DNA from 4 places in the Vibrio nigripulchritudo genome. Region 4 is predicted to be linked to each of the others. Evidence: predicted binding sites of a transcription regulator. Region 4 holds the regulator's gene; each other region holds the start of a gene.
The links. The regulator PurR, encoded in region 4, represses purine synthesis genes. The targets are predictions, from matches to a motif close to TNANGNAAACGTTTNCNTNA.
Positions count from the first base shown of each region.

Region 1 (8,069 bases), 350 kb from region 4:
TTCGTCTCAAGGGGTTTGGTCTTTCGATAGACGATTTCGGGACGGGCTTTTCCACTATGGAACAGCTGCAACGCGTGCCATTCACAGAGCTAAAATTAGATCGCTCCTTTGTTCATGGCGCTGAAAGCAGCAAGGTAAGTAAGGCCATTATTGAAACCAGTCTCTCATTGGCGAAGAAGTTAGAAATCTCGACCGTGGCTGAAGGAGTAGAGACCTTTCAGGAGCTGGAGTTCGTAATGAGCAATGGCTGTGATCTGGTTCAGGGCTACTATGTTTCACCACCTCTGAAAGGTGAAGAATTCGAAACCTGGCTAGAAGACAACGAAAGCTTTGAACATCTTTTCGTTAAGCCAAGCTAGCGTTTGAATGAGTTGAATTTGATAAGAAAACAGCGGCAAATGCCGCTGTTTTTTTGTAAAACATTATTGTCAACAGACCCTAGTAGACTACTTATCTTCGTCTGGCAGCTTAACGTTAAGCTCCAGTACCGACAGGTCATCGTCATTTTGCTCCAGAGAAACATTGACCATTTCTGGATCGATATCGACGTATTTACTGATGACCTTCAAAATATCTTCTTTCAATTGTGGAAGATAGGTCGGCGCAGCGGAACCTTCTTTACGACGTTCCGCCACAATGATTTGCAAGCGTTCTTTCGCGACGTTAGCGGATGTTTTCTTTTGTGGTCGGAAAAACTCCAGTAAAGACATAATTAGCCCCCGAATAGTCGTTTAAAGATGCCTTTTTTCTGCTCAGTCAGGAAACGAAATTCTTTTTCGTTACCCAGTAAGCGTTCTACAGCATCATCGTAAGCAAGCCCTGCGTCCGACTCTTCATCAAAAATCACTGGCACACCTTTATTCGATGCGTTTAGTACTGCCTGGCTTTCTGGAATCACACCTAACAATGAAATGTGCAGAATTTCTTCTACATCTTCCACACTCAGCATTTCACCCTGTGTAACACGTGCCGGGTTGTAGCGAGTCAGTAGCAGGTGCTGTTTTACTGGCTCCAAGCCTTCTTCTGCACGGCGGCTCTTCGAATCCAGAATGCCCAGGATTCTGTCGGAGTCACGAACCGATGAAACTTCAGGGTTAGTGGTCACAATGGCTTCATCTGCAAAGTATAGTGCCATCAATGCACCTTGCTCGATGCCTGCTGGCGAGTCACAGATGATGAAGTCGAAACCCATCTCATCCATTTCATTCAATACACGCTGTACGCCATCACGAGTCAGTGCATCTTTATCACGGGTTTGCGAAGCCGGAAGAATGAATAGGTTTTCTGTACGTTTGTCTTTGATCAGCGCTTGGTTCAGCGTGGCTTCGCCATTAATCACGTTAACAAAATCGTAGACGACGCGGCGCTCACAACCCATGATTAAATCGAGGTTACGCAAACCAATATCAAAATCGATTACCGCGGTTTTTTTGCCTTTTAGCGCGAGCCCGGAAGCAATCGCTGCACTTGAGGTGGTTTTACCTACGCCACCTTTACCTGATGTAACAACAATGATGCGTGCCATCAAATTATCCTTTTTAAATCGTGAGGGTATCGATTGTCAGTTGGTCTTCATGCATGGTTAACATGATCTTTTTCTGCCAATACGCACTGTCAATTTGGTCGCTAAGCCAATAGTTTCCAGCGATGGAAATCAGCTCTGCCTGTAAATCGTGACAAATGATCTTCGCTTCTTTCTGTCCGCTTGCTCCGGCAATCGCACGCCCACGCAATGTGCCATGAATGTGAATACTGCCGTCTGCAATCACTTCTGCCCCTGCACTTACATGGTTCAGAATCACCAAGTCGCCGTCTTTGGCGTAAACCTGTTGTCCTGAACGAATAGGGGTTCGAATGACTTTTGTGGGTGCCATCTGAGCGGGAGCTGTGGTTGTCTTGCTTGAAGACATTACGGCGAAGCCTGCTTCCTTTGCCAAAGATTGCGAACGTTTGTCTTTGCAGCCCGTTACACCAACCGGGATCATTCCCGTCGACATAACGCCCGATTTCAAATGTTGGAAATCAATATCACCAGACATTTGTTCAACGTTAAGCACTACCGGTGCATGTTGAAAAAAAGCAGGGGCTTGTTCGACTTTGTCGTGCAGGAAGCGCACACTTTCACTTACATCTGTACCAGAAAGGTGAAGAACAGATAAGGTAAAACTGCTGCCTTTGAGATCTGTGTTTGTTGTCATGGTTAAATTTCAAACAATTTGGGTTATGGTCGGACCCTAAAATGCTAGCATGTTATATTTCTACACATTCCTCATCAAGCAACTTATTGTCAAATAGACGCTTTACGTTCAAAATCTCTCAAACTTTACGAAAACTTCACTTTTTAGCGAAGAAAAATACGCAAAAATAGGTCCCATATGTTGTGTTCTATCTACAAAAGCCCTAAAAAAGAAGGGGCATACCTGTACGTTCCAAAAAAGGACGACTTTTCTGAAGTGCCTCAGCCGCTGAAGGATATGTTTGGTAAACCCATCTTTGTGATGGTGATTAAGCTAGATGGTCGCCAACTGGCTCAGGTGGATATTGAGAAAGTGAAAGAATCTTTGGAAAGCGAAGGCTTTTTCCTTCAACTGCCACCACCGCCAGAAAATCTATTAGAAAAATACAAAGAGCAAAAGGCCAAGCAAAAATAAGACATTGGCCGCTCAGGGAGAAAGGCTTGAAAAAATTACTCGTAGCGCTTTTGGGTTTAGGGCTTAGCCAGGCGGCATTCGCCCAAACCGCCAGTTTTGAAGATTACATCGAAGGGCTGAAAAGCGAAGCCTTGGAAAAAGGGATTTCCCAGGCAACCATTGATAGTGCATTTAAAAACGTCAGCTATAAGCCGCGCGCGGTGAAAGCAGACAGGAATCAGCCAGAAAAAAGACTGACTCTGGATGAGTACATTCCACGTGCAGTCCCAAACTGGAAGGTAAAGCAAGCCAAGGCACTTTATAACAAGCACTACACTGAGCTGAAACGCATCGGTGATGAATACGGTGTGCAGCCAAGGTTTATTGTTGCCCTATGGGGGGTGGAAAGTAACTTTGGCAAGCTGACAGGCGGTTATGGGGTTATCGATGCATTGAGCACGCTGGCTTATGACGGTCGCCGCGAAGCATTTTTTCGTAAAGAGACCATGGCAGCTTTAACCATTCTTGATGAAGGGCACATTCAGGCGCACAAGATGAAAGGTTCATGGGCAGGGGCGATGGGGCAGTGTCAGTTTATGCCTAGCTCGTTCATTGCTTATGCCGCCGACGGCAACAATGATGGCAAGAAAGACATCTGGAACACCAAGTCTGATGTTTTTGCCTCTACGGCGAACTATTTAAGTCAGTCTGGGTGGGACGATAAGTACACCTGGGGTCGCCAGGTTACTGTGCCAGCCGGATTTGATATGAAGCTAGAGGGGCGTCAGAAAGACAAAGCCAAAACTCTGGCTGAATGGCGCAAACTAGGGCTGACACGCATCAACGGGAAGCCGTTGCCTCAGCCAAAAGAGGACATTGATGCGTGGCTAATCATGCCAGACGACGAAGATGGACGTGCCTACCTTATCTACAACAACTATCAAGTGTTGATGAAGTGGAATCGCTCATACTACTTCGGTATTGCGGTGAGTCACTTAGCAGATAAGATTGTTTATTGATTTGCAGTTCTGCATTAACAATAAAGGCTGAACCCCTCCATAGAGTTCAGCCTTTTTATTTTTTAGCTTTCTAGTTCTTTAGTTTAGATATGGCTACTGAGGCTGACCTTTCAGCCTTCTTATGAAAGATTTCGCAACCGCTTTTCTTTTACTTCCTTCAGGGAAAACTCTTTGAGCGAGGGTTTTATCTGTGCGTTTTAGAATGGCGGGAATTTCGGAAACCCAAGACTGGTTGATGTCATTTTTCTTTGCGTGCTCTAAAACTTGTTTCCATTCTTCTTTTACAGCATCGTTTTTCAGAACGATCCCACGCAGCGCTTTGTGAATATCGGAGCCCGGCAGGCTTTTAGGAATGCCATTGCCTGTCGCTAAAAAGTTGAGCTTGGTTCTCAAACACTTTTCACAAACACCACAATTTCGGTCTTTAAGATCGCCTTGCCAACATACTCGTAAGTTGTCGATTCCTTTCTGCCAATTTGCTATTTCATCCACTTTTTCTGTTCTGCTGTGGCTGGCTCCATCATGAATAACTGCGAAACTACTGGAACTTAGCAAGTGGTCAGTAATTGGAGACGATCCCCAAGGAATGACTAAGCTGTCGTAGGGTTCGCTGCTGCCAACAATGCATATGTCAGCTTCTCTTTTCATGTTACTGAGTGTAGCGACAAGAGCTGTAGAAAATGCATGTTCCCAGTTCACTTTTGACCAGAGTCGATAGTTAGTCTTGATGGCGACCAGAGGAATATCGACATCGCTCAACGTAGACTCAGAGCGCTTGAATGCGTTTTCAAATGCTTCGTTATCATTCAGAGGGATATCGAAACCATGCACCAAGGCAGATAGCCTGATGTTTTGAGAGCGGTAACCCGCAAGTTTTTTATGATGACGCCAAACGGAAAAGGTCGCGTCGACACCACCAGAAAACGCACAGATAGCTTGGTTACGTGGCAGTACCGGATCGCTATTGACCACATCAACTTTAATATCAACGATGTGGTAAAGCTCTGGCAGCCACTTGTTCCAGGCTGACTGAAATTCCTCAATGTTTCCAAGTAAGGTGCGCGAAACCTCACCCTTTACGTGAACTTCCCGCTGCTCCTGCATTGCATCCATAATGACAGCTAGAACATAGGAGTCACAATCGGAGTCATCGAGTTGGTTCACTTTATTTTCGATTTCAAACCACAGCTCATCAGAACTCTCAAGCTTATGGTCTGTGTACCTTTCTACAGTACATCGCCTGATGTACGTAGCATCACGCAATTCGGGTTTCTGCGGTAAAATAACAAAAGATTTCAAAATGCATCCTGCATATTTTATTTTCTAATTCTTTCGATATTTTGAGGAAAAGTTGTGCAAAAGCAAGCTTTGGAAAGTGTGAAAAAAATACCAGAGAAAATGAGGTTATTAGTAACAAGGTATGTGGGTAGGAGAGGGGATTTCTGCTTAAAAAATAATGCTCTACCCCTAAAGGGGTAGAGCATTATTGCAATATTCAGATGAGTGATTAGCTGTTGTATTGCTCGCAGGCAAGCATCGTATTTTCAATCAGACTTGCAACGGTCATAGGACCTACACCACCTGGTACCGGAGTGATAAAGCTTGCGTTTTCTTTTGCTACGTCGTATTCCACGTCACCGACCAGCTTTCCGGAATCAAGACGGTTAATACCGACATCAACCACAATTGCACCTTTCTTAATCCATGCGCCTGGAACGAAGTTAGGCTTACCAACCGCTACGACAACCACATCCGCCTGGCGTACGTGGCTTTCTAAATCTTTCGTAAAGCGGTGACAAGTTGTTGTCGTGCAACCTGCCAGCAGCAATTCAAGTGTCATCGGGCGCCCAACAATGTTGGAAGCACCAACAACAACAGCATGTTTACCACGAAGCTCAATGTTGTAGCGTTCAAGCAGGGTGATGATGCCTTTTGGCGTACATGAGCGCAGTTTAGGAATACGCTGACTCAGACGACCAACGTTGTAAGGGTGGAAACCATCAACGTCTTTTTCAGGCGTGATGCGTTCTAAAACTTTAGTGCTGTCGATACCTGCTGGCAGCGGTAGCTGAACCAGAATACCGTCAATTTCACCGTCTTTGTTGAGCTCGTCGACCAAAGCCAGCAATTCTTCTTCTGTTGTATTTGCTGGTAGATCGAAAGACTTAGAAACGAAACCTACTTCTTCACACGCTTTGCGCTTACTGCCTACATAGACTTGAGAAGCTGGATCTTCACCAACCAGAACCACAGCAAGACCTGGCGCGCGTAGCCCTGCATCAGTACGTGCTTTTACACGCGCTGCAACTTCTGATCGAACAGTTTGAGAAATGAGTTTGCCATCAATATTTTGAGCAGACATGTTATTCCTTGAGTTTTGGGGGCTGAATTTTTGGCGTATTGTCGCAAAAAAATATGACAATATCCATTAAGCAAACGATTGCTAAAGGAGGTTTCGGTGTCTTTTTCCCCATTCCGACTTTTTTTTGGTCATTCGAATCATAATGTTAGATAAATTCGTTGACCTTAACCAAGCATCTCGTATAATCCTGTCCCTGTAGCGCGCCCTTAGCTCAGTTGGATAGAGCACGTGCCTTCTAAGCATGTGGTCGCAGGTTCGAATCCTGCAGGGCGTGCCATTTATTCAAACAAAACCCCGATAACTCAATGAGTTGCCGGGGTTTTGTCGTTTAATACTGCCTTGTTTATTCCTCTTTCCTCTGCATGACTTTTCTAACAACACATTAAGGCTTGTTGGAGTAGGCTAATTCGAAACATTGAGTCTTGGAGAAGTTTATGACATTCCAATCAGATGCCCGTATTCATCAGTTTACTTCTGAGTCCTACTTTCGCGATACGTTCACTACGTTGATTGAGAACCGTGGAGAGTCTGCCATGGAGGTGTATTTAAGATTGGTGAGTACCACTCCTTCATGGGTCAACCAATTGATGGACGCTCGAAATCGAATTGTGGGTCTGTTTGGATTAAAGAACTTGGGAAGACTGACCGATGTATTGCCGAACAAGACCGCGAGTGAATATCAGGCAGGCGACATGGTCGGAATATTCTCTCTTCATAGCATTTCGGATCGTGAAGTGATCATGGAAGATGACGATAAACACCTGAATGTGAAAGTGTCACTGTTTTTAGAAGACAAAGGTGGGTACACCAAGGTATATGCTACAACCACAGTACACGTGTACAACATGCTGGGACGCGCTTACATGTTCTTTGTCACGCCGGCGCATAAGGTGATTGTTCCGGCGTCTTTGAAAAACTTATAGTTTCGAAATTCAGCGGAGTCGGCTACGACTCCGTGCTTTCCTGTACACCCTCGACGTATTTCTCCATCTTGGCGATGAACACAGCTTTGGTGAAAGGTTTAGGTAAGTAGTCGTCCATACCCACATCAAAACATTTTTGAATATCGTCTTCCAGCACACTTGCAGTAAGCGCAATGATTGGAATTGGGGATAGCTGATTACTGTTTTCGTAAGCCCGAATTTCAGCCGTTGCCTCAAAACCATCTTTGACAGGCATCATGCAGTCCATTAGCACAGCGGCATAGCCTTTAGGGTCTGCCTGATACGCGTCTACCGCTTCCTGTCCATTGTTGGCAATGAACACTCTAAGCCCCATTCTTTCCAAATTAATCTCGGCGACCTTCTGGTTTACGGCATTGTCTTCAACCAACAGAATCTGGCTGGTGGCAGAGCTGCGTGACTCGTTGAAATCGGGTTCATTGGTGGCATCGGGTACGTGCTGAGTCTGGCTTTCTTTTAATACCGTAAGCAATCGCAAACCAAATAAAGGAGCGGTCAGATAACCATCCACCAAATGTTCAAAGTTCAAATGTTCCTGATGATTGTCGCGTACCACAACAAGCGGCAAATCTGAGTGGGAAAGCCTCAGTTGAGACAAGGTCGCGCTGGTCTCTTCTGATGTCGTCTGAGCACATACGGCAACGCAATTATGAGGCACTTCCTGATCGCTGTTGTCCATATCGTAAGGCAGATAATTGACGGAGAAATGATCCAGTTCATCGCAGATAGGTGAGTCAGAAGCAATATTGACGAGCAACACCGACGGAAGATTCCCAATTGGAACCTGATGCCCTTGTTCAATGGGGCAGGTAATCTCAAATTTAAATTCACTGCCTTTTCCTTTGGCAGAAATCAGCTCCAGTTTTCCTCCCATCAGTTCGACTATTTTGTCACTAATGGCAAGACCGAGCCCGGTGCCTCCGAATTCCTTGGAGGTGTCACTGTGCTCTTGCTCAAATGCCTGGAAAATCTTCTGTTGCTTGGCAACATCGATGCCGATTCCGGTATCGATCACCCGGAAAAGCAAGCTGATTGAATCTGGCTCAAAAGTTCGGCTTGATAGAATTAAGGAAACCGACCCTTCTTTGGTGAATTT
Region 1 is NZ_AP027049.1:1,071,838-1,079,906, forward strand. Features, by position in the region: gene QMG91_RS05145 (EAL domain-containing response regulator) at 1-359, shown strand, start outside; gene minE (cell division topological specificity factor MinE) at 447-710, opposite strand; gene minD (septum site-determining protein MinD) at 713-1,525, opposite strand; gene minC (septum site-determining protein MinC) at 1,539-2,198, opposite strand; gene QMG91_RS05165 (YcgL domain-containing protein) at 2,376-2,651, shown strand; gene QMG91_RS05170 (lytic murein transglycosylase) at 2,678-3,649, shown strand; gene QMG91_RS05175 (hypothetical protein) at 3,743-4,948, opposite strand; gene folD (bifunctional methylenetetrahydrofolate dehydrogenase/methenyltetrahydrofolate cyclohydrolase FolD) at 5,157-6,011, opposite strand; tRNA gene QMG91_RS05185 (tRNA-Arg) at 6,212-6,288, shown strand; gene QMG91_RS05190 (DUF2867 domain-containing protein) at 6,446-6,934, shown strand; gene QMG91_RS05195 (hybrid sensor histidine kinase/response regulator) at 6,957-8,069, opposite strand, start outside.
Region 1: folD (bifunctional methylenetetrahydrofolate dehydrogenase/methenyltetrahydrofolate cyclohydrolase FolD) is a predicted target of PurR. The motif match lies at 6,078-6,097, and genes of this name have one in related genera.

Region 2 (8,069 bases), 1.5 Mb from region 4:
AGGAAAACGAATCGCTTGATTCTCTTCATCCCATGTCTGCATGTCTGGAAATAAAATCGACTGATTCACTGAGTTATCCTTCTAAATTTTTTCTTAGTTCTCTTAAGATTTGCTTAGTACCCGGTCTTAACCCACGCCAAAGCATAAAGCTTTCTGCCGCTTGCCCAACCAACATTCCCAACCCATCGTAGGTCTGAGCTACACCTTTGTCTTTTGCCCATTGATTAAATGCAGTAAGACCTTGCCCATACATCATGTCGTAGCTCACGGTGTGTTTATCAAATATTTCCGGGCTAATAGCAGGTAAATCACCGCTCAAGCTGGCTGAAGTGGAATTGATAACAACATCGAAGGAGGTTTGGATCTCTTCCATTGGCACTGCCTGAATGGCACCAAACTCTTTGAACATTTCTTCTAATCTTTGGGCTTTAGAAAAAGTGCGGTTAGCCACCACGATGTTTGCAGGGGACTGATCCAGTAACGGCTTGATAACACCACGCGCCGCACCACCAGCGCCAATAATCAGTATTCTCGCGCCTTTGAGGGGAACCTGATACTGAAGCAAGTCCTGAACGAGACCTTCTCCGTCGGTGTTGTCGCCAATGATTTCTCCATCGTCGAGCTTTTTCAGTGTATTCACTGCACCCGCGAGTTGTGCTCGTTCGGTCAATCGATCAGCAAACTGGTAGGCGTCCTCTTTAAATGGAACCGTGATATTGCAACCTCGACCTCCATTTGCAAAAAACTCTTTTGCGGACTCAACAAAGCCACCAATAGGTGCCTGCATGGTTGTGTAGGTGAGCGATTGATTCGTTTGCCGGGCAAAAAGTGTATGAATAAAAGGGGATTTGCTGTGCCCGATGGGGTTGCCAAATACTACGTACTGATCGATGTTTTGCGTCATTTCCTTGCCTGCAAAAATAGAAATAGGGTCGTTTTAACCGACCCTATCATCATACCCAGATAGCCTCAAGCCATCGGACTCTCGCATTTATGACTGCAATCTACCAATCTCTGGGCTTTAGGTAATTTTGGCACAAATCGTCTTCGTGGGTACCAGGTTCAACCTGATAGTCGTATTCCCATCGAGCCAATGGCGGCATGGACATTAAGATGGATTCAGTACGCCCACCGCTTTGCAATCCAAACAGAGTACCTCGGTCGTAAACCAGGTTGAATTCAACATAGCGCCCGCGTCGGTAAAGCTGGAATTGACGCTCTCGTTCACCAAACTCTGTCTCTTTTCGGCGCTCGATGATTGGAAGCAGCGCGTCGGTGTACCCTTCCCCTACGGCTTTGATGTATTCAAAGCTTTTATCGAATCCCCATTCATTCAGATCATCAAAAAACAATCCGCCGACGCCACGAGTCTCGTTTCGGTGAGGTAGGAAGAAATATTCATCACACCACTTTTTGTGCTCGGCATAGACGTTTTCACCAAACGGCGCACAGATTTCTTTAGCGGTATTGTGCCAGTACTGGCAATCTTCTTCGAACGGATAGAAAGGAGTCAGATCAAAGCCACCACCAAACCACCAGATGGGGTCGTGACCTTCTTTCTCTGCAATGAAAAAGCGTACGTTAGCGTGGGACGTGGGTATGTAAGGGTTATTTGGGTGCATCACTAAAGAGACCCCCATAGCTTCGAATTTTCGTCCTGCCAGTTCAGGGCGATGAGCGGTCGCAGAAGCTGGCATTTCTCGACCAGAGACATGAGAAAAGTTGACACCACCCTGCTCAAAAACCTGACCACCCGTCATCACACGAGTTCGACCACCGCCACCTAACCGCTCGGTAGATTCACGATGCCAGATGTCTTCTTTGAACACCGCCTTACCATCCGCGTCTTCCAGCTTCTGGCAAATGGTGTCTTGCAGACTCAATAAAAAGTACTTTACTGCATCTTTGTTTATCTCTGACATCGTATGTTCCTTTGTTCGCAGGTTACCCCTGTCTTAATACTTGGGAAGTCAAAGCGTCACGAATTTCACTTGGCTTCTCGCGTCCACCCGTTTCGCCTTCCAGAATCGCCACTAAATGATCGCCCAGTTGAACCTGAACTTCCTGAAAAGTCATGCATGGAGGCTCACCTGTCAGGTTGGCGCTGGTAGAGGTTAGCGGTTTACCGAACGTCTCGCAAAGTTTTTGAACCAGAGGGTGGTCAGTTACGCGTACCGCAATTGAGTCAAACTGACCCGAAAGCAGGTTTGACAGCTCTGGCTTCGCTGGCATCACCCAGGTAACAGGACCTGGCCAGGTCGCGAACACAGCCGCCTTTGCTTCTTCGCTTAGTGCGCTCTCATCTACGTAAGGCTTTAATTGATCAAAATTTGCAGCAATAAGAATCAGCCCTTTTTCGACCGGGCGTTTCTTAAGCTCTAGCAGCTTCATAATGGCTTCAGCATTGTCAGGGTCACAGCCCACACCAAATACGCCTTCCGTAGGGTAAGCAATCACTTCGCCATCGCGCAGTGCTTGAACTGTGTTTTCAAAATTGGTCAATTTGAGGCCCTTTTACTTAACATTTGAACAATAGTGTACAAAGAGTTTACACGACCACTCAAAGTAATTTGCCGGGAAACTGTATCAAACCTTAAAACGAATTTGCGCAAACGTTTTCCTTAATGTCATTTCTACGTATAATGCGCGCAAAATATCCGCTCACCCAATAAAAGCGCTGAAGGAGTTTTGAGATGCAAGTCGGTATTATTATGGGTTCTAAATCTGATTGGCCAACCATGAAGCTAGCAGCAGAAATGCTGGATCGCTTTGGTGTTTCTTATGAAACGAAAGTGGTTTCTGCCCACCGTACACCGCAACTATTGGCCGACTACGCCAACAGCGCAAAAGAGCGTGGTATCAAGGTTATCATCGCCGGAGCTGGCGGTGCGGCTCACCTGCCGGGTATGGCTGCAGCATTCACAAGCTTACCGGTTCTAGGTGTTCCGGTTCAGTCTCGTGCTCTGAAAGGCATGGATTCTTTGCTTTCTATTGTTCAGATGCCTAAAGGTATCGCAGTAGGTACGCTGGCAATCGGCGAAGCCGGTGCTGCAAACGCTGGTATCCTAGCAGCACAAATCATTGGTACACACAATGAAGATGTGATGGCAAAAGTTGAAGCTTTCCGCCAAGAGCAAACAGATACGGTTTTGGCTAACCCGAATCCAGCAGAGGATTGATACCCATGCACGTTCTAGTCTTAGGTGCTGGTCAACTGGCTCGAATGATGTCTTTGGCTGGTGCGCCTCTGAACATTGAAATTTCCGCTTTTGATGTGGGCTCGGAAAACATTGTTCATCCGCTAACTAACCAGGTTACTGGCAGTGGGTTAGCCAATGCGATAAACCAGGCGGACGTGATTACGGCTGAGTTCGAACACATTCCTCATGATGTACTGGATGAGTGCGAGAAAAGCGGCAAATTCTTCCCGACTACCGATGCCATCAAAGCAGGTGGTGATCGTCGCATCGAAAAATCTTTACTCGATAACGCTGGCGTTAAAAACGCCAAGTACTTTGTGATCAACACCAAAGCGGCCTTTGAGCAAGCCATCGAACACGTTGGCATTCCAATGGTGCTGAAAAGCACGCTTGGCGGTTACGACGGTAAAGGACAATGGCGCTTAAAAGACAAAGCGCAGGCAGAGGCGATTTGGCAGGAAATGTCTGAATGCATCGCAGAAACGCCAAACCAAGCCATCGTGGCAGAAGAGTTTGTGCCATTTCAGCGTGAAGTGTCATTAGTTGGCGCTCGAAATGCGGCAGGCGAAATCGCAATCTACCCGCTGGCAGAGAACGTTCATACCGATGGTGTACTTACGCTTTCGACGGCAATTGATGATAAAGCTTTGCAAACCCAGGCAAATAAAGCGTTCACGGCGGTTGCCGAATCACTTGGCTATGTTGGTGTTTTGGCATTGGAATTTTTCGATGTAAATGGCGAACTGCTGGTTAACGAGATCGCGCCTCGTGTTCACAATTCTGGTCACTGGACTCAGCAGGGTGCGGAAACCTGCCAGTTCGAGAACCACTTACGTGCTGTGTGTGGGTTGCCTTTAGGCAGTACGGAGCTTGTGCGTCCGACATCTATGGTCAACATCTTAGGTGAAGACCAAGTACCAGAAAGTGTTCTGGCGATGCCAGAGTGTCACGTTCACTGGTATGGCAAGGAGAAGCGTGCAGGTCGTAAAATGGGACACATCAATGTGTGCGCAGGCAGCGACGAAGCGTTGAAAGCGGCACTGGTAAAGCTTGCAAGCATATTGGATGCCGATGCCTTTCCCGCTTTAAAGGAAAGTGCTCAAGCTTTGTAACACGTAATTACTCGTAAAAAACGGCACTCATATGAGTGCCGTTTTTTATTGAATTTGCTCTTTCTGACACTTCCGATTCGCACACACAACTTTTGCGCCGGACGCCAGTTTCTTCTCTACTAATAGTGAGTAATTACATTCGCTGCACGTCCCGATAACCGGTTTGTGATTCACGGCAAACTTGCACTTAGGGTAGCTGCCGCAGGCATAAAACATTTTGCCGTAGCGAGATTTTCTTTCTACTAAATGCCCGGTTTTGCATTCTGGGCACGCTATCTCGTCTTCGGGAACTTGCTCTTCCTTTGGTGCATCCAGAGATTCTATGTGATGACATTCGGGGTAGCTGCTGCAACCAATAAACATGCCATATCGACCCTGCCTTAATACCAGCTCACTGGCACATTTTGGGCAAGGTACGCCAAGCTCTTTAACGACGTGACCGTCATTCTGATTAAGGTTACGAATGTAGTCGCAAGCAGGGTATTGGTTACACCCTAGGAAAGGACCATGTTTGCCATGGCGCAAAGACAATTCTCCGCCACATTGAGGGCACGGCTCTGTTTCCAGTGCATGCTCATGGGCAGAGAAAAGTTGTGCATCGATTTTACCGCTCATTCACTCCACCGTTAATGAAGAATACCGCTCTCCGTAGTATACAGGAGCTCCTCCATCTGGGTGTAGGCGTTTTCATTGCCAGGTACGTTAAACAGCACCATCAGCACAATCCATTTCAGATCGTCGAGCTGGAAATCGTTGGTTTCCAGCCCCATGACACGGTCAATGACCATTTCACGGGTTTCAGCGGTTAGTACTTCGACTTGCTCAAGGAACATTAGGAATCCGCGGCATTCCAGGTCTAAGCGTGACATTTCGGTACGAGTGTAAATACGTACCGACGTAGCTGCACTGGTTCTCATGGCGGATTGTGCATCGCTTTGCTGCAGCGCTGCCAAGTCCTCTAACCAGTTCAGGGCTTTGTAGATCTCTTTTTGATGGAATCCCGCTCTCAGGAGCTCATCTTCCAACTCATCTTGATCGACCATCAATTCCGCATCGCTGTGGATGTAGGTCTCGAACAAATACATCAGTATGTCCATCATAGTTAGCCCCTCCCCTTTCGAATATAGCCACCAGGTACTGCAACAATATGCCCTGAAAGCTCAAGTTCCAGTAGTTGCATCATGACTTCATGCACAGGTATATGGGTCCGCTCTGCAAGAATATCAACGGGTGTTGCTTCTATTCCTACGTTAGCCATTAGTTCGGGAAATGGCAATTCTTCTTGCTCGGCTTCTTCACTAAATATAGATGTTTGTTGAGAAAACGACCAAGAAACTAAATTTTCAACTTCCTGGAGGATATCTTGGGAGGACTGAACCAAGCAGGCACCTGATTTGATCAACGCATTACCACCTCGGGCATTGGGGTTATGAATTGAGCCCGGTAAGGCAAAAACATCGCGCCCCTGCTCTGCGGCATAGCGGGCAGTAATGAGTGAGCCACTGCGCTCTGCCGCTTCTACGACAAATACACCTACCGATAATCCACTAATTATTCGGTTACGACGGGGAAAATGTTCAGGACGAGGTTTGGTGTTCGGGCGAAATTCCGACACCAATGCCCCTTGCTCGACAACTCTGGCGGCGAGCTTTCGATGCCTTGCAGGGTAAATACACTCCAACCCGGAGCCCAATACGGCAACAGTTTTTCCACCTCCTTCCAGTGCCCCATCATGAGCGTACCCATCTACACCCAAAGCCAGGCCGCTGGTCACAACCAGCCCATTACCTGATAGGTCTTTAGCGAAGGCTTTTGCGGTTTGCAGTCCTTCGATACTGGCGTTTCGACTGCCCACCATTGCAATTTGTGGTGCACTCAAAGACGACACATCACCTTTCACAAAGAGTGCGGTGGGCGGTGAAGGGACTTCTTTCAACAGAGGTGGATAATCAGTATCCAGCAAAGTAAGAATGTGGTGGGAATCAGAAACCGCCTCCCACTCAAGACTCTCATCCACTTCTGGGTGGGATTGAGCTTGTAGATAAGCGATCTGTTTTGGTTTAAGACCGATGGCTTGCCAGCGCTCCGGACCGGAAGACAGTATGTTGACGGGAGAATCAATAGCGAGCAATCGAGTCAACGACTGGCCGCCTAATTGTGGGGTGAAACTTAAGGTCAGCCAGGCTCGTAACTCATTGTTCGTCATGTCAGGTATTGGAGTCCTCTTCCTCTGTCGTTTCCTTTAACAAAGGGGAAAGACCTAATGTCTGGGTATGAATGGGCGCTTTGCTTCGGGTGATCAATGCAATACTGAACGAATCATAAGGTCGAATGACGATCATTTCGCCAACAGATACGTCGGGCAGTTTCTCGCTCAGCCAGCCATCGTCGACAATGTAATTGCCACGGCTGCCTGAAACACCCAGCCCTTCTTCCCATAAATCAAACATGGTGCCCTGTTCAACGTTATCGTTCAGACCGCGATCGATGATCACTACCTGATTTCGACCAATGTACTTGCTGCCTTCAAGCGCACCTAAAATAGAGGCTGAAACGTTCTTCGGTGCAGGCTCTGGATAAAAAGTGTTGGATAAAGAAAAGCCTTCTTTGGTCAGCAATGGTAGTGCAATGTCGTTAGACAGAATCTCTTGCTGCTGCGTTTCCACCTGCAGCGCACTGAGTTTTTCTCCTGCTTCTAGCAAGGTGGCAGTGGCAACCATTTTCAAAGAAAGAACTTCTGCTCCGGTATCGCTGCGACGATATTCCTGCACAGCTCGGTATATTCCCCAGTTTTTCTCATCGGTAGGACCATCAATGAAAAGTTGATCATGTTTACTAAGGAAACGGCGCCCATCCTGTGTACCCACTACACGCATAGCGTTATCTACCACCTCTTCTGTCACCAGACGATCGGAGTTGATGTAAGGTAAAACCAGCCCTTCAGGCAAGGTTGGAACGGCTTGTTTGTCGATGATACGAGCTTTAGGGGAGAGAGTGAGCAGCGGCTTCAGGCTCAGCATTGGCTGACCATTTCGCCAGACCAGTGTGAGTTTATCGCCAGGGTAGATTAGATGGGGATTATCAATGTCAGGGTTGATTTGCCATAAACGCGGCCAAAGCCAAGGGCTATCAAGGTACAAAGCCGAAATATCCCAAAGGGTATCGCCTTTTTTTACCTCGTAGGTTTTAGGTGCATTTTCCTTAACCGATAAAACATCACCTTTTGCAAGGACACCATGTGCCACAACACATGTTATTATAGCTAAAGAGGTACGACCTAACTTGGCCACTAATCCTTTCATAACCCCAGTTTCCCTATCCAATATTGGCTAGGATGCTGTCATTTAGGTTATAAAATGTCTAGAATTGAGCCAGCTAGGTTTTAGCTGTTTCGGCACAGTTCAATATTTCGAGTGTATATGTCTGTATTACAAGTATTAACTTTCCCTGATGATCGCCTTCGCACAGTGGCAAAACCTGTCGAAGCGGTGACACCAGAGATTCAAAAGATCGTCGACGACATGTTGGAAACCATGTACGACGAAGAAGGCATCGGTCTGGCGGCAACCCAGGTTGATATTCACCAGCGCATCGTCGTCATCGACGTGTCTGACACCCGTGATCAACCAATGGTGTTGATCAACCCTGAAATCACCGACAAGCGCGGTGAAGACGGCATTGAAGAAGGCTGTTTGTCTATTCCGGGTGCACGCGCATTGGTTCCTCGTGCGGCAGAAGTGTCTGTGACTGCACTGGA
Region 2 is NZ_AP027049.1:3,944,872-3,952,940, forward strand. Features, by position in the region: gene QMG91_RS18010 (DUF1488 family protein) at 1-69, opposite strand, end outside; gene aroE (shikimate dehydrogenase) at 74-904, opposite strand; gene hemF (oxygen-dependent coproporphyrinogen oxidase) at 1,005-1,922, opposite strand; gene QMG91_RS18025 (L-threonylcarbamoyladenylate synthase) at 1,945-2,502, opposite strand; gene purE (5-(carboxyamino)imidazole ribonucleotide mutase) at 2,694-3,179, shown strand; gene QMG91_RS18035 (5-(carboxyamino)imidazole ribonucleotide synthase) at 3,185-4,312, shown strand; gene QMG91_RS18040 (DNA topoisomerase family protein) at 4,358-4,927, opposite strand; gene QMG91_RS18045 (DUF494 family protein) at 4,939-5,412, opposite strand; gene dprA (DNA-processing protein DprA) at 5,415-6,518, opposite strand; gene QMG91_RS18055 (LysM peptidoglycan-binding domain-containing protein) at 6,520-7,614, opposite strand; gene def (peptide deformylase) at 7,732-8,069, shown strand, end outside.
Region 2: purE (5-(carboxyamino)imidazole ribonucleotide mutase) is a predicted target of PurR. The motif match lies at 2,605-2,624, and genes of this name have one in related genera.

Region 3 (8,069 bases), 630 kb from region 4:
CGTGATTACTACATCTGGCGTGATCCGGTAAATGAAAGTGTGCCAAACAACTGGCAATCCAAGTTTGGTGGTTCAGCCTGGGAGATGGACGAAGCTACAGGACAGTATTATCTTCACCTGTTTGCCAAAGAGCAGGCAGATTTGAATTGGGAGAATCCGAAAGTAAGGGAAGAAGTGAAGTCGGTGATCAGCTTTTGGGCTGAAAAAGGGGTCGATGGGTTCCGACTTGACGTGATTAACCTGATTTCGAAGCAGCAGGATTTTCCGTCGGATGAGGAGGGAGATGGTCGCCGCTTTTATACTGATGGACCTCGCGTGCATGAGTATTTACAGGAAATCAGTGAATCGGTATTTCAGAAATACGACAGCGTAACCGTGGGGGAAATGTCGTCCACAACGCTGGATCATTGTCAGCAGTACTCGTCTTTAGATGGCAAAGAGCTCTCCATGGTCTTCAACTTTCATCATCTTAAAGTGGATTACCCCAATGGTGAGAAATGGAGCCTGGCGCCACTCGACTTTCTGCAACTCAAATCCATTTTTAATCACTGGCAACAAGGGCTAAATGGAAAAGGGTGGGGAGCTCTGTTTTGGTGTAACCACGATCAGCCGCGTATAGTGAGCCGGTTGGGGAACGACTCTGAGTTTCGAGTTGAGTCAGCCAAAATGCTGGCTGCCTCTGTTCATTTTATGCAGGGCACGCCATACATCTATCAAGGGGAAGAGATTGGCATGACCAATCCTCATTTTGATTCGCTTGGGCAATATCGCGATGTCGAAAGTACCAATATGTACGACATTATGGTGAATCAGCAGGGTGTAGAGCACGATAAAATGATGAAGATTCTGGCGAGTAAATCCCGAGATAATTCGCGAACGCCAATGCAATGGGATGCCACTTCACACGCTGGATTTACTCAGGGGACCCCGTGGATAGATGTTGCCAGCAACTATACCGAGATTAACGCTGTCGCGGCTTTTGAAGACAAGAACTCAGTTTTTTACTTCTATCAGTCTTTGATAAAACTAAGAAAAGCGATACCGGTGATAACGGATGGGGATTACAAAGACCTGATACCAACTCACCCGTCGATATTTGCCTATTCTAGAAGTAACGCGAGTCAGACTTTGATTAGCCTTAATAACTACTATGGTGAAAACGTTGAATTTGATTTGCCATTCGAAGTAAACATAGATAACGCCAGAGTTATTCTTGGTAACTATGAGGGGCACGTAGAACAGCCTTTATCTCAGCCGCTTAGACCTTATGAGACAAGGACAATTTTGGTTGAGCACTAGCGCAGCAGATACAAGTAATAAGAAGCCGGGTCGTTATGCCTGGCTTCTCGTTTTAAGATTGCATTGAACGTTTGCTCACGCTGTATCGAGTCGGCTTGTGATTCATGGCAAGCACTAAGTTCAGTGCGACTGCACCTAAAATAGACAAGCCAATGACTTCCAGAGAAACAAAGAAGAAAGAAGCGATAAGGATAGCGCAGTCGATGATCATCTGGCTTTTACCCACGGAAAAACCTGTTTTGTCCTGAATGAACAGGCAAAGCACATTGAAGCCCCCCAGACTGGTGTGATGTCTGAACAAAATCAGCATTCCTAACCCCATTAACAGTCCACCCGAGATAGCGCAGTAGATGGGATTAATGTGGTCAATCTGAATCAGCCACTGTAGGTTGTCGGCAAAAATGGCGACAAGTGCACCCGAAATGGTACTGGTTATCGCGAAAGATAATCCAAAACGCTTCCAGGCCAGTATATAGAATGGAATATTTGAACCAAAATACAGCATACCGAAGCTAACAGGCACTAATTGGCTGACTAACAATGCCAGGCCAGTGGTTCCACCTGTCAGTAAGGCTGCGTTTTGTAAGAAGAATACGCCCTGAGCGACCAAAAATGTGCCCGTGAGAATGGCTATCCAATCTTCTTTGCGTGTGTGTTTTTCCATCAATTTGAATGTTAACTTACCGAAATTGATGCGAATACTAGTGAAAAACTGTTGTTTTCGATAGCTTGGTTACTAATTTGGTATGTAACTTATGTAACCTTAGATTTACATGGTGTAAACCTTTAAGTTGACAGTAATATCGTAAAGCTCAATCATATGTGCCACCACTATGATGCGGGCTCACATGGATCATGAAGAATCTACATAAAGAAAGTTGCAAAAGTCACTTTATGACGCAGATCAAATTATGTAGAATGCACCCCATCAAATACGGTGACGAAAACGTTTGCTTTTGGTCGTTGTGTGGTTTTTTTGAAACTTTCAGTCAATCTGAGTCAGGAGATACAGATGCTAAAGCGTGATATGAATATCGCTGATTACGATGCGGACTTGTTCGCAGCTATCCAAGAAGAAACTCTTCGCCAGGAAGAGCACATTGAGCTTATCGCTTCAGAAAACTACACCAGCCCACGTGTAATGGAAGCTCAAGGTTCTCAGCTTACAAACAAGTACGCTGAAGGCTACCCAGGCAAGCGTTACTACGGCGGTTGTGAGTACGTAGACAAGGTAGAAGCTTTGGCCATTGACCGCGCTTGTGAGTTGTTCGGCGCAGAATACGCGAACGTTCAGCCACACTCTGGTTCTCAGGCAAACAGCGCAGTATATATGGCGCTTCTAAATCCAGGCGACACAGTTCTGGGTATGAGCCTTGCACACGGTGGTCACCTGACTCACGGTTCTCCTGTAAACTTCTCTGGTAAGCACTACAACGTTATTCCTTACGGTATCGACGAAGCGGGTCAGATCAACTACGACGAAATGGAAGCTTTGGCTGTAGAGCACAAGCCTAAGATGATCATCGGTGGTTTCTCTGCTTACTCTCAGGTTTGTGATTGGGCGCGCATGCGTGAAATCGCGGACAAAGTAGGTGCTTACTTCTTCGTAGATATGGCGCACGTTGCGGGTCTTATTGCGGCTGGCGTATACCCGAACCCAGTGCCACACGCACACATCGTAACGACAACAACGCACAAAACTCTGGCTGGTCCACGTGGCGGTCTGATCCTGTCTAGTGCGGGCGAAGATTTCTACAAGAAGCTAAACTCAGCAGTATTCCCAGGCGGTCAGGGTGGTCCTCTGATGCACGTTATCGCTGGTAAAGCGGTAGCATTCAAAGAAGCTCTGGAACCTGAGTTCAAAGAATACCAACAACGTGTTGTTGCTAACGCAAAAGCAATGGTTGCGGAATTCCTGGAGCGTGGTTACAACATCGTTTCTGGCTCTACAGAAAACCACCTGTTCCTAGTTGATCTCATCGACAAAGACATCACAGGTAAAGACGCAGATGCAGCACTGGGTGCCGCTAACATCACGGTAAACAAGAACTCTGTACCAAACGATCCTCGCAGCCCGTTTGTTACATCTGGTATCCGTGTAGGTACGCCTTCTATCACTCGTCGTGGCTTCACTGAAGAAGATGCGAAGAACCTGGCTGGCTGGATGTGTGACATCCTTGACAACATGGGTGATGAAGCAGTGATCGAAGCAACGAAAGCAAAAGTGCTTGAGATCTGTAAGCGTCTACCTGTTTACGCTTAATTTCTTCACTACTCACTAGACTGTATGCTTGTTGAAGCGCACCTTTAGCGCTTCCTCATGTGGTAACAGTGGAATATAAAAACGCAGCTTTGATGGCTGCGTTTTTTTGTGCCGACTGAAGCAGATTCCTAGTTTTTCGCTTTTTAGAATTTCATCTTTTAAGCATGCTATCCGTAAGGTTAAATGACTTTATTTTTAATGAAAACTAGGATGTTTGTTTCCTGAGCAGTAAATGACTTAACTTACTGACCCTGTTTGTTTTTAGATTTTTGTTTCAAGGAAGGTGGAAAATATTGGATTAAATTTTGTGAAGTTCATTGTGATATTTTTGTTAATAGTGCCTTTTATTTGTAAATTCAGTGTGTATTATTCCTGCCCTCTGCCTCAATTGATGCAGTAAATAACTATCAAAACATTATATGCAAGCATAAACAACTGGAGTGAAACGATGAATAAATCGCTTTCAACAAAAATTTTTATAGGCCTCTTTGCTGGTCTGATGATTGGTACTGCAATTCAGTACCTGTTTAATGGCATTGCCATCATGGATACCTACGTTCTCGGTGCCGCAGAAGGCGCTGGTGGAATGTTCGTTTCACTGATCAAGTTATTGGTTGTGCCATTGGTATACGTATCGATTGTTTGCGGTATCGTAGAACTGAAAGACATCACCGCATTTGGTCGTCTTGGTGGTAAAACTTTTGCCCTTTACATTTTCAATACCATCATCGCGATTACTGCGGCGCTTACCATTGGTATGATTGTTCAGCCTGGTGCTGGTGCAAACCTCGCGGGTACAGTGTCAGAAACCATCGCTCTGACCACAACCGATACCCCAGACATTTTCTCTCTGGTCGTAAATATTGTCCCAAGTAACCCTGTTCAGGCGTTTGCGAATGGCGACATGCTACAAATCATCTTTATGGCGATTTTGACTGGTCTGGCGATTCAGGCTCTGGATTCACGTGGTGGTCCTGCGATTCGTACCTTCAAGATGGCGAATGAAATCATGATGAAGCTGGTAGGGCTGGTGATGAGCCTGGCGCCATATGGTGTATTTGCACTTATGATTCAGCTTGGTGCGACACTGGATGCCAATACTCTTGCCTCTGTGGCGGGTTATGTTGCGCTGGTTGTCGCAATGCTGGTGTTTTGGATCTTCTTCTTCTACCCAACCGTGGTGGGTCTGGCGACAGGCATTTCTCCGAAACAGTTCATGCGTGCGACACGTGAGCAGGTTTTGTTCTCACTATCGACAGCAAGCTCGAACGCGACGATTCCTGTCACCATGCGTACTCTGACTGAAAAACTGGATGTATCCAAGTCGGTTGCAGGCTTTGGAGTTCCGCTGGGCGCAACCATGAACATGTCTGGTGTGTCTATTTACATTGCGCTGGCTACTATCTTTGTGGCGAACGCTTTCGGTCAGCCAATCAATTCAGCCGATATCTTTACTCTCGGTCTGACAATCCTTCTTCTTTCTATTGGCGCGGGTGGTGTTCCTGGTGGCGGCGTGGTAATGGTAGGCGTGTTGCTTCACCAACTGGGTCTTCCACCTGAAGGTTTGGCTATTATTGCTGCTGTTGACCGTATCAATGATATGTTCTGTACGTCTTCAAACGTAGTGGGCGATACCGCTGTAAATACGATTGTTGCTAAGTCAGAAAATGAAATTGGTGTAGAAGAGAAATCGGAACCCGCTCAGGTGAGCTAAATACGACGTAAATCTCATAGAATTAGCGGAGCCTCAGGGCTCCGTTTTTGTTAGCAATAACAAGGGTTCAGCTTGAATCGAAAAAAAACGTAACTTTTTTTATCGAGTCCCCTTGAAAAGGTATTCCATGCCCTTATCTATTGGGCATAGACGAAGCAAAGTGATTTGCACACATATTTTGTGAGTAGGGGTTGAATCCCCATTCCTCATCCCCACTTAAAGGGGATATAGCAAAAAGATAATTGATTTAATCGGAGATAGCCTGATGGGTAAAATCATTGGTATTGACTTAGGTACTACTAACTCTTGTGTTTCTGTACTGGACGGCGACAAGCCACGTGTTATTGAAAATGCTGAAGGTGAGCGTACAACAGCATCGGTAATCGCATACACAGACGGTGAAACGCTGGTAGGTCAACCTGCAAAACGTCAAGCAGTTACAAACCCTGAAAATACGCTATTTGCAATCAAGCGTTTGATCGGTCGTCGTTTTGAAGACGAAGAAGTTCAGCGCGACATCGAAATCATGCCTTACAAAATCATTAAGGCTGACAACGGCGATGCTTGGGTAGAAGCGAAAGGTCAAAAAATGGCAGCTCCTCAGGTTTCTGCTGAAGTTCTTAAAAAGATGAAGAAGACTGCAGAAGACTTCCTGGGTGAAGAAGTAACAGGTGCTGTTGTTACTGTTCCTGCATACTTCAACGACGCACAGCGCCAGGCAACTAAAGATGCTGGTCGTATCGCTGGTCTTGATGTTAAGCGTATCATCAACGAACCAACTGCTGCTGCTCTGGCTTACGGTCTGGACAAGCAAGAAGGTGACCGCACAATCGCTGTATACGACCTTGGTGGTGGTACATTCGATATCTCTATCATCGAAATCGACAATGTTGATGGCGAGCAGACTTTCGAAGTACTAGCAACTAACGGTGATACTCACCTCGGTGGTGAAGACTTTGATAACCGTCTAATCAACTACTTGGTTGACGAGTTCAAGAAAGAGCAGGGCATCGATCTTAAGACTGACCCTCTAGCAATGCAGCGTGTTAAAGAAGCTGCAGAGAAAGCGAAAATCGAACTGTCTTCTGCACAGCAAACTGACGTAAACCTACCTTACGTAACAGCTGACGCAACTGGTCCTAAGCACATGAACGTTAAAGTAACGCGTGCGAAGCTGGAAGCACTGGTTGAAGACCTGGTACAACGTTCTCTAGAGCCTCTAAAAGTTGCTCTTGCAGACTCAGATCTATCAGTAAGCGAAATTACAGACGTAATTCTTGTTGGTGGTCAGACTCGTATGCCAATGGTTCAGGCTAAAGTGGCTGAATTCTTCGGTAAAGAAGCTCGTAAAGACGTAAACCCTGATGAAGCAGTAGCAATGGGTGCTGCGGTTCAAGGTGGTGTACTAGCGGGTGACGTGAAAGACGTACTGCTTCTGGACGTTACACCTCTGTCTCTGGGTATCGAAACAATGGGCGGTGTAATGACTGCTCTAGTTGAGAAGAACACAACGGTTCCAACAAAAGCGAACCAAGTATTCTCTACAGCAGAAGACAACCAGAACGCAGTAACTATCCACGTTCTTCAAGGTGAGCGTAAGCAAGCGATGCATAACAAATCTCTAGGTCAATTCAACCTAGAAGGCATCCAGCCTGCACCACGTGGCATGCCACAAATCGAAGTAACTTTCGACCTTGATGCGGATGGTATTCTTCACGTATCTGCGAAAGACAAGTCGACGGGTAAAGAGCAGAAGATCACTATCCAGGCATCTGGCGGTCTGAGCGACGACGAAATCGAGAAAATGGTACAAGAAGCAGAAGCAAACAAAGAAGCGGACAAGAAGTTCGAAGAGTTAGCATCTGCACGTAACCAAGCTGACCAAATGATTCACGGTACTCAGAAGCAGGTAGAAGAAGCAGGTGATGCACTACCAGCTGACGAGAAAGAGAAAATCGAAGCAGCAATCAAAGAGCTGGAAGAAGCGAAGAAAGGCGAAGACAAAGAAGCCATCGACGCGAAAGTTCAGGCTCTGATGGCAGCATCTCAAAAGCTGATGGAAATTGCACAGCAGAAAGCACAAGCTGCACAAGGCGGTGCTGAAGCAGGCGAACAACCTCAGCAAGATGACGATGTGGTAGACGCTGAGTTCGAAGAAGTTAAAGACGAGAAGAAATAATTTCTCTGCCTGAGTCGCTGAGCTCAACAGATAATCAGTGACTCAGTATTGAAAATCTTCTATGCTGCGGGCGTTCGAGGTATCTCTTACGCCCGCAAATTTGTAAACGAGGAATCAATCCAGATAAAGAGACTGTAAACCTAGGTGTCCCGCAAGACTAGCCAGTTGTGCTATTCATACATATGCTTTTCTCATAACCTTTGGTTCAGCCTTCTTATCTAGATTGATACAAACACCAAGCGGAACTCTCCGTTTGCAGTAATAAATTGGTGACGAAGAACATGTCAAAACGTGATTTTTACGAAGTATTAGGCGTCGGCCGTGATGCATCAGAACGTGATATTAAGAAGGCGTATAAGCGCCTTGCAATGAAGTTTCACCCAGACCGTAACCAGGGTGATGAATCTGCTGCCGAAAAGTTTAAAGAAGTAAAAGAAGCGTACGAAATTCTGCTCGACCCTCAAAAGAAAGCCGCATACGACCAGTACGGTCATGCAGCCTTTGAACAAGGTGGTATGGGCGGAGGCGGTGGCTTCGGTGGAGGCGGCGCTGATTTTGGTGACATTTTCGGTGATGTATTTGGTGATATCTTTGGCGGCGGTCGCCGTGGTGGC
Region 3 is NZ_AP027049.1:788,343-796,411, forward strand. Features, by position in the region: gene treC (alpha,alpha-phosphotrehalase) at 1-1,299, shown strand, start outside; gene QMG91_RS03800 (YitT family protein) at 1,352-1,963, opposite strand; gene glyA (serine hydroxymethyltransferase) at 2,312-3,562, shown strand; gene QMG91_RS03810 (dicarboxylate/amino acid:cation symporter) at 4,011-5,276, shown strand; gene dnaK (molecular chaperone DnaK) at 5,542-7,455, shown strand; gene dnaJ (molecular chaperone DnaJ) at 7,737-8,069, shown strand, end outside.
Region 3: glyA (serine hydroxymethyltransferase) is a predicted target of PurR. The motif match lies at 2,238-2,257, and genes of this name have one in related genera.

Region 4 (8,069 bases):
GACTGGCATACAGGGCTTGTGCCTTTTCTTCTAAAAACCCGTTACGAACACGATGAACGCTTTCAATCTATTCGAAGCGTTTTAACGGTTCATAACGCGATTTTTAAAGGGATTTACTCCTACCACGACTTGGAAATTATTCCGGAACTTAACCTGTCTGGTTTGGAAAACATCCAGTACGGACAAGATCACATCAGCATGCTTAGAGCCGGTGTGGCATATGCCGATAAGGTGAATGCGGTTAGCCCTAATTATGCAGCGGAGCTCATGACTGCCCTGGGTTCTCATGGGATGGTGGATGACTTTGTTCATCGCAGTGCCGACCTATACGGAATACTGAATGGCTGTGATTACAGTGAATGGGATCCAAGAACTGACAGATATCTGGAGTATCACTACGAGGCTAGTGCCTCTAGCATTGCTGAAGGAAAACAGCTCAACAAACGCCAGCTTCAAAATGAAGTGGGGCTTCCTGTAAATCAGAATCTTCCTGTTTTTGGAATGGTTTGCCGTTTGACACATCAGAAAGGTTTTCACTATCTGCTGCCAATACTTGAACAGTTTCTGCTGAATGATGCTCAAGTAGTGATTGTTGGAACGGGAGAGCCACAGGTTGCAGCCAAGTTGCATGAGATAGCTCGTCGCTTCCCCAACAAACTCGCGTTTATTGAAGCATACAATAATCGCCTGGCGCACTTGGTGGAGGCTGGGGCAGATTTCTTCCTTATGCCTTCTGAATTTGAAGCTTGTGGTCTGAATCAGATCTACAGTATGGCTTATGGTACGTTGCCAATCGTTCGAGAGGTCGGGGGACTGAAAGACACGGTAACGGACTATGATACCGATAGGGTCAGCGCAACCGGGTTTGGTTTTTTGGAGCCTACACCGGAAGCCTTACTCATAGCAATGCAGCGGGCACTCATATTCTATCTTCAGCAACCTGAAGAGATGCTCAGAGTACAGCTCAATGCAATGAATACCGAGTTTAGTTGGGACGCATCCGCCAAAGAATACGTCAATATGTATCAGGCAGCCTTACTTCATTAAAAAAGTCAAAATAACGTTAAGCCTCCTTACGGGAGGCTTTTTCTTATCTTAAGTCTATAAAATTACTATACTTTCATTTGTTCACATAACAAATCATGATTGATGAAGCTTGATGAATACTGCTTAAACCACATATTTGTTCAGAGTGTGGTAAGCTTTTAGATAATAAAATAAGAAAGTTTCAAAAATATTGTTAAGCGATGTCTAACTCATTGTTATTTCATAAGGTATATACCCACCCAACCAGCTCTGAATGGGTGGTTTTTGTTCATGGTGCTGGTGGCAGTTCTTCGATTTGGTTCAAGCAAATCAAGGCATACAAGCAGCATTTCAACCTATTACTCATCGACTTGAGAGGTCATGGCAAGTCCAATAACCTGTTTCAGGGGTTGATGAAAAAGAGCTATACCTTCAAAGATATCTGTCAGGATATTCTTCAGGTATTGGATCATCTTAAGATTCAGTCCGCGCATTTTGTCGGAATGTCATTGGGCACCATCATTGTCCGAAATCTTGCTGAAATGGCATCAGAAAGAGTGTCTACCATGGTGATGGGAGGCGCTGTAACGCGTTTTGACATCCGTTCTCAGGTGTTGGTGAAGGTAGGGGACTGGAGCAAGCATATCATCCCGTATATGTGGTTATACAGCTTGTTTGCCTATATCGTAATGCCTCAACGAAACCAGAAAGAATCTCGGCACCTGTTTGTCCGCGAAGCTAAGAAGTTGTGCCAGAAAGAATTTAAGCGTTGGTATACCTTGTCGGCAGACGTTAACCCACTGATGAAGTATTTCCGTGAGAAGGAGCTTCCTATTCCGACTCTTTATCTGATGGGTGACAAAGACTATATGTTCTTAAGACCGGTCAAAGAGATGGTCAAAGTACATAAGCAGAGCGCACTGATTGAAATCCCAGATTGTGGGCATGTGTGTAACGTAGAAAAGCCGGACATTTTTAACGAAGAGTCGATAGAGTTTATTCGTCAACATTCTCGCTGACCTGATAGCCGCACTTCCAGCAGGCACCAAACTGCGCTTCAATCCACTCATCACACTCAGGGCAGCACCAGTTGGGCTGCTCTCTGTTCTCCGATTGGTTTAGATAAGCATCGACTATGGTTTTTGCCTTGTCGTACTGGTATTCGTTTAATAACCAGATATAGGGTTCTGTATCGGAACCAAAAGGCAACTCACCCTGTAGACCAAACAAACCTTCTCCTCGTACTTCCACATCTACCCCTTGCGCTTTTAGCAATTCGCAAACAATGTGGGCTTCTGTAGGCAGCGAGGCAGAGTACAACTTCATAATGATTCCTATTTGGTTTGGTCGAATGACCTGGAGTTATATTAAGTATGACAGGAGTCTAGAGAGTGTGGTTTGTTGCTCTGCACCAAACTGTGAATTGCAGCAATAAAAAAGCCTCCGAGAGGAGGCTTTTTTACAAAGGTTACTTAGCTCAGACGCTTCATCAATTCATCTCGCCTGTCTTGAGGAATGACAGACCAATGAGTTCCTTTGATAGCACCTTCAAGTGCCCATAGAAGCTCAAGCCCCACATCACTAGAATGTGTTTGCTTGATGGCTTTATAAGCTTCTACTGAACCATAATCCTGCAATTCTTGAACAGAGGATATACCTGCTTTTTTAAGCATTCGTTCAGTGCCCAAACGCAGGTTTGGCAGATCTTTAAGGCGAGTGGGTTTAGTCTCGGCTTGCTTCTGCTTTTCAGTTCTCGCAACTTTGAGTGCTTGCGATGCTTTTTCGATGATGTCGTCAGTATTTTCCCAGCTGATTTCTGGGAGGGCAAAATACTTGGTGACGACCGGGAATCCACGCTTTTTGTAAACGTAAGGCTTTAGACCTTGTTGCTCGAACTTTTGAGCACTTTTTGAGTCAGCTCTGATATGTAACGTGTTTTGAACTACTAAGGCGAACATAGTGTCGTCGGCAAAAATGCCAAAACCACCAAACATTGAACGTGATTTAATCGTCCCTAATGGTTCAAATAGCTTCAATGAGTTTTTAAGTATTGGTTTATCCATGCTGTACTGTCTCGGCTAAAGAAGTTATGCCACTACTAAGTTCAGGTCCGAGAAAAAATAGCAAAGTGATGCAGCCAGATGTCAGAGTTCGGTTAACTCTGGAAAAGAAGTATGCATATTTGCCATCGGCAACCCCGCTACCATTTGGATTTTTTATACATCCATTTAGGCCGGAAGCTTTGCGTCCCACTTTTTCAAATGGTTTGCCCTGTGCGTGACAGTAAAATCATAGAGAAAAAATTGAACAAGAATCACATCGAGATGCCTCTAGTGTGATCTTAATCCAAAAAATAAATGCATAGATATAAATATTGTTTCTTATTTGACCAAAAACGCAAAAAGCCTGGATTATAACCAGGCTTTATTAGAATTAACTAAATCAATTTAACTTTTTAACAGAACTTCGCTCTATGATCTCCGGATGCATTTCGAAGATTCTCTTATCATGCTCTTTGTCTTTGATTCGCTGAAGTAAGATTTCAAATGCGGTTTTCCCGACACGACGTTTTGGCTGGTGAACGGTAGTCAGGGGAGGGGAGAAATACCCAGACAGTTCAATGTTGTCGTAACCGATGATTGATATGTCATCAGGAACACGCAAACCATTCTCCTGCAAACGGCTAATCACACCTAGTGCCATAAGGTCGTTAAAACAGAACACAGCAGTTGGGCGTTTGTCCATTGCTAGGATCTTGTCTGCTGCGATAACGGCTGTGTCACACTCAAAGTTACCCACAAGAATTCGTTCTTGGTTGAACTCCACGCCAAATTCATTCAGTGCGCGTTTGTAACCTTCAACACGCTCGATACACGCCACCTTTTCTTCGTGACCAGTTAAACAAGCAATGTCAGTGTGACCATTTTCGAGCAAATACTTGGTTGCCAGATAGCCCCCTTCTTCGGAGTTATCAATAATCTTATCAGCCTGAGAACTTTCAGGACCCCAGTCCATGATGACCTTAGGAATAGAGGCATGTGCATCCAGCATTTCGCGAAGATCTTCAGTCAGATCAGAACACATGACTAAGATGCCATCGACGCGTTTTTCTGCCAGCATACGGATGTAGTCGCGTTGCTTTTCGTAGATACCACCAGTGTTACATAAAATGAGTGTGTAGCCTTGTCGGTAACAGTAGCTTTCTACACCATCAACAACCTCGGCAAAAAACGGGTTGCTTGATTGTGTAACCAACATTCCTATCGTTCGTGTGGTATTGCATTTTAGGCTTCGCGCTACTGCACTTGGTGCGTAGTTCAGTTCATCGACTGCTTTTTTTACTTTTTCTTGTGTGGCTTCAGCGACAAAGCGAGTTTTGTTAATAACGTGGGATACCGTTGTAGTCGATACTCCGGCTAGTCGTGCGACATCTTTAATTGTGGCCATAAAACAAATATCCTGTAGAGCCTGGCTGAGAGGTAAAATCAAAATTCAGCGGGCGGATTTTAATTGTATTATTTAAATTCGGCTAAAAACACAAAAACCGCTATTAAAACAGCGGCTTAGGTTAAACATTTCAGCGATTTCATATTTTATCGTTTGCGATCACGATCTTAGTCTTTAATTCGGCATTAGACAATGGACGGATTCGTAAAAATTTATACCAAGTGTCACATTTATGAAGATAACGAATTCGAATTAAGCAACTAGGTTTATATCTCATGTATTATCACCAAATATCTCGCAGTGGCTTTGGTATACCTATTCTCCAGCTATGTAATCGCAGTCCAATCGGATGAAGTCTATTAAAAGCTGAGAAACAGAGGCATAGAAACCAAAGTCATCATACTTTTGACAGTTTTCATTAAACTGTGGCAGCCATGTCATAAGATGTGTTTCAATAAAATCTTTCTGTTCCAACAGTGCTTTTTCAAGCGCTTCTTCATTGAGAATTTCGTTTGATTTAACAATCAAATTACCTAGGAAATCTAATTGAATTGCAAGGTGATCGGCAGGCTCTTTGAACCCTTCCATCATCGCGATGTTTTTTTCAAGCAATAGCGCTTCCATCTGTCTGGTTGGTTCGCCATTTAACAGACCTGAGTGGTAAATGGATGCGTAGGGCAGTGCCGCGTGCTTATCGGTGGTCAGGAACAACCCACAAAAATCAGCCGCAAGCTCCAGCCTTGCATCTTCGCGGTCTTGCAGTTTATTCAACGCTTCGATCAAGCGTGTAGCTGCTGAGTTGAGCGCACTGTTTTCTGCCAAGCCACCAATAAAACCCCGAATTTCAGCAGTTTGATATTTCGCAAGTTCTTCATCACTCATCTCACGAGCAAATAAACTCGATAGCCACCAATATATTTCCGCTCGCTTCTCATTGAATAATTTGGTTTCTTGCATGGCGTTAACACTCCGGACGAAATAGATGACGCAATTTTAACGGATAAAAATGAACAGAACTATTCCAAAGAATGGCGAAAAATGAAAGGAAATAGAGGATTGTTAACAGGAACGGATAGGTTGTTTTGAATCAATAAAAGTTAGGAAATTAACTCGATTTTAGTGAATTCGCTAGAAATGTAACGATTTGTGAATAGAATATAAAGAGTCGCAAATAAACTGTGGCGAGTTTGTCTTTTTTTCAATTATAACGACGAACAAATTAAACCTTATAAATACAAAAGAAAGTGGTGTAAATGAGCTATCACGTATTAGTCGTAGAAGACGATGTGGTTACCCGAAGTAAATTGGTGGGATATTTCCAGAATGAAGGCTATCAGGTGAGTGAAGCTGAAAGTGGAGAACAAATGCGTTCTGCACTGACAGAAAACTCGGTTGATTTGGTCATGCTGGACATCAACCTACCAGGTGAAGACGGGCTGATGCTAACTCGTGAACTACGTAGCCAATCTGATATAGGGATCATTCTCGTCACAGGACGCACGGATAGCATTGATAAAATCGTTGGGCTCGAAATGGGTGCTGATGATTATGTGACAAAACCTTTTGAATTACGCGAGCTGTTGGTTCGAGTGAAGAACCTATTGTGGAGAATTTCTGCAGCGCGACATGTACCAGCACGAGCCGATCAGAAAGAAGAATCTGGTCAGCTCATTCGATTTGGTGAATGGACATTCGACATTCAACGTCGGGCGTTGAGCAAAAATGGTGAGCCTGTAAAACTCACTAAAGCAGAGTATGAATTACTGGTTGCTTTGTCTTCTCATCCTAACAAGGTGTTAAGTCGTGAACGTATTTTGAATATGATCAGTCATCGAGTTGATGCACCAAATGATCGTACGATAGATGTTCTGATCAGAAGAATGAGAGCCAAAATGGAATTCGACCCGAAGAACCCACAAATCTTTGTGACGGTTCACGGAGAAGGTTACATGTTTGCTGGGGACTAAGTTCGAACGTTCAATATGATAAACAAAAAAACCGAGGTTAAAGCCTCGGTTTTTTAATTTCATAATTTCAAAGCACTTAGGATGCTTCGTTTAACTGAGCATTTGAGTTGGTTGCAAAATCACGAAGGGTTTGCCACCAAAGCCCTAAACGCTCATGCCAATAGGTTTCGGTCCATTCTAGGTACTTAGCTTGTGGTCGGTATTTGTTCCAAGGCAACATCGCACCGTTGGAAGCTAGGAAATTGGTTGGGGCAGGGGTGGGGTCCATACCTGCATCATGAAATTCACGCAATGCTCGCGTCATATGGCTGGCAGATGTCACCAGAACGAGCTTCTTATTATTAACGAATACCGAGGCTTGTCTGGCTTCTTCCCAAGTGTCTTTTGCTGTTTCCAGTAAGATAATATCGGGCTTGGCAACGCCAAGAGCGAGTGCGACCTTAGCCATCATACGTGCATTGCTGATTTCAGACCCACCAGCATAGCCAGATAAAATGAGCTTCGCTCCGGGGTACATGCGTAAAATACGAATACCCTCTGAAAGCCTCATTAATGCCGTACGGCTCAATTCTGAAGTTGGAGGAATATCATCATCAACAACATGTCCGCTTCCCAATACCATGACATAATCAATGGTTCCTTCAACGGGTAAAAATCCTTTGTGTTGGCGCTCCATGGGCATCAGTAAACTGCTGGCAACAGGTTGGAAAGAGGAGAGAAAAATACCAGCAAAAGATAAGAAAATAAGAAAACAGCCTGTACCGCGTTTCAACGTGAACATGACCAACAATAACCCTACCACCCCAATTATCAAAAAGCCTGGGAGCGGCATCAGCAGCGCAGAAAACACTTTTTTCAGCTCAAACATACTTAAATAGCCCGAAAAATCATCACTTGATTATGAAAAAGGCGATGAAGCCTTTATTACTTCTTATCCTGTGACAGAATAAGCGGCACGAATAGCCATAATAACCTAAGCCACAGTGACAGAAGATCGTAATTTCGACGATATTGCCCACAAATTCGCAAAAAATATCTACGGATCCGAGAAAGGTGATATACGTCAAACCATTGTTTGGGAAGATTTAATTGTAGCATTAAGTGAGCTCAATGATGAAAGCCGCCGATTAAAAATCCTTGATGCAGGCGGTGGTCTTGGGCAAATGTCGCAAAAAATTGCCCAACGCGGACACGATGTCACACTCTGTGATCTATCTTCTGAAATGCTAAAACTGGCTAGGGCAGACATTGAAAAACACGGTTTGCTTTCCCAATATCAGCTAGTTCACTCTCCAGTTCAAGAAATTGAACAGCACCTCACAGAGAAAGTTGATATGGTGCTTTTCCATGCGGTCATGGAGTGGTTAGGAGACCCAAAAACAGCGCTTGAAAAAGTGCTTGAACAAATCAAACCGGGTGGAATTGGCTCTATCATGTTCTACAACCACCATGGTTTGGTGTTAAAAAACGTGATTTGCGGCAATATTCCTCACATTTTAGAAGGAATGCCGCACAGAAAACGCTTTAAACTTCAGCCTCAAAAAGGTTTGAAGCCGGAAGAGGTCTATCAGTGGATAGAAGACGCCGGATTTGAAATATGTGGTAAATCGGGTATTCGCTCCTTCCACG
Region 4 is NZ_AP027049.1:1,423,072-1,431,140, forward strand. Features, by position in the region: gene glgA (glycogen synthase GlgA) at 1-1,047, shown strand, start outside; gene QMG91_RS06740 (alpha/beta fold hydrolase) at 1,248-2,045, shown strand; gene QMG91_RS06745 (putative signal transducing protein) at 2,023-2,352, opposite strand; gene QMG91_RS06750 (TfoX/Sxy family DNA transformation protein) at 2,499-3,089, opposite strand; cyclic di-GMP riboswitch class I at 3,214-3,307, opposite strand; gene purR (HTH-type transcriptional repressor PurR) at 3,469-4,473, opposite strand; gene torD (molecular chaperone TorD) at 4,789-5,430, opposite strand; gene torR (two-component system response regulator TorR) at 5,727-6,440, shown strand; gene elyC (envelope biogenesis factor ElyC) at 6,517-7,308, opposite strand; gene cmoM (tRNA uridine 5-oxyacetic acid(34) methyltransferase CmoM) at 7,424-8,069, shown strand, end outside.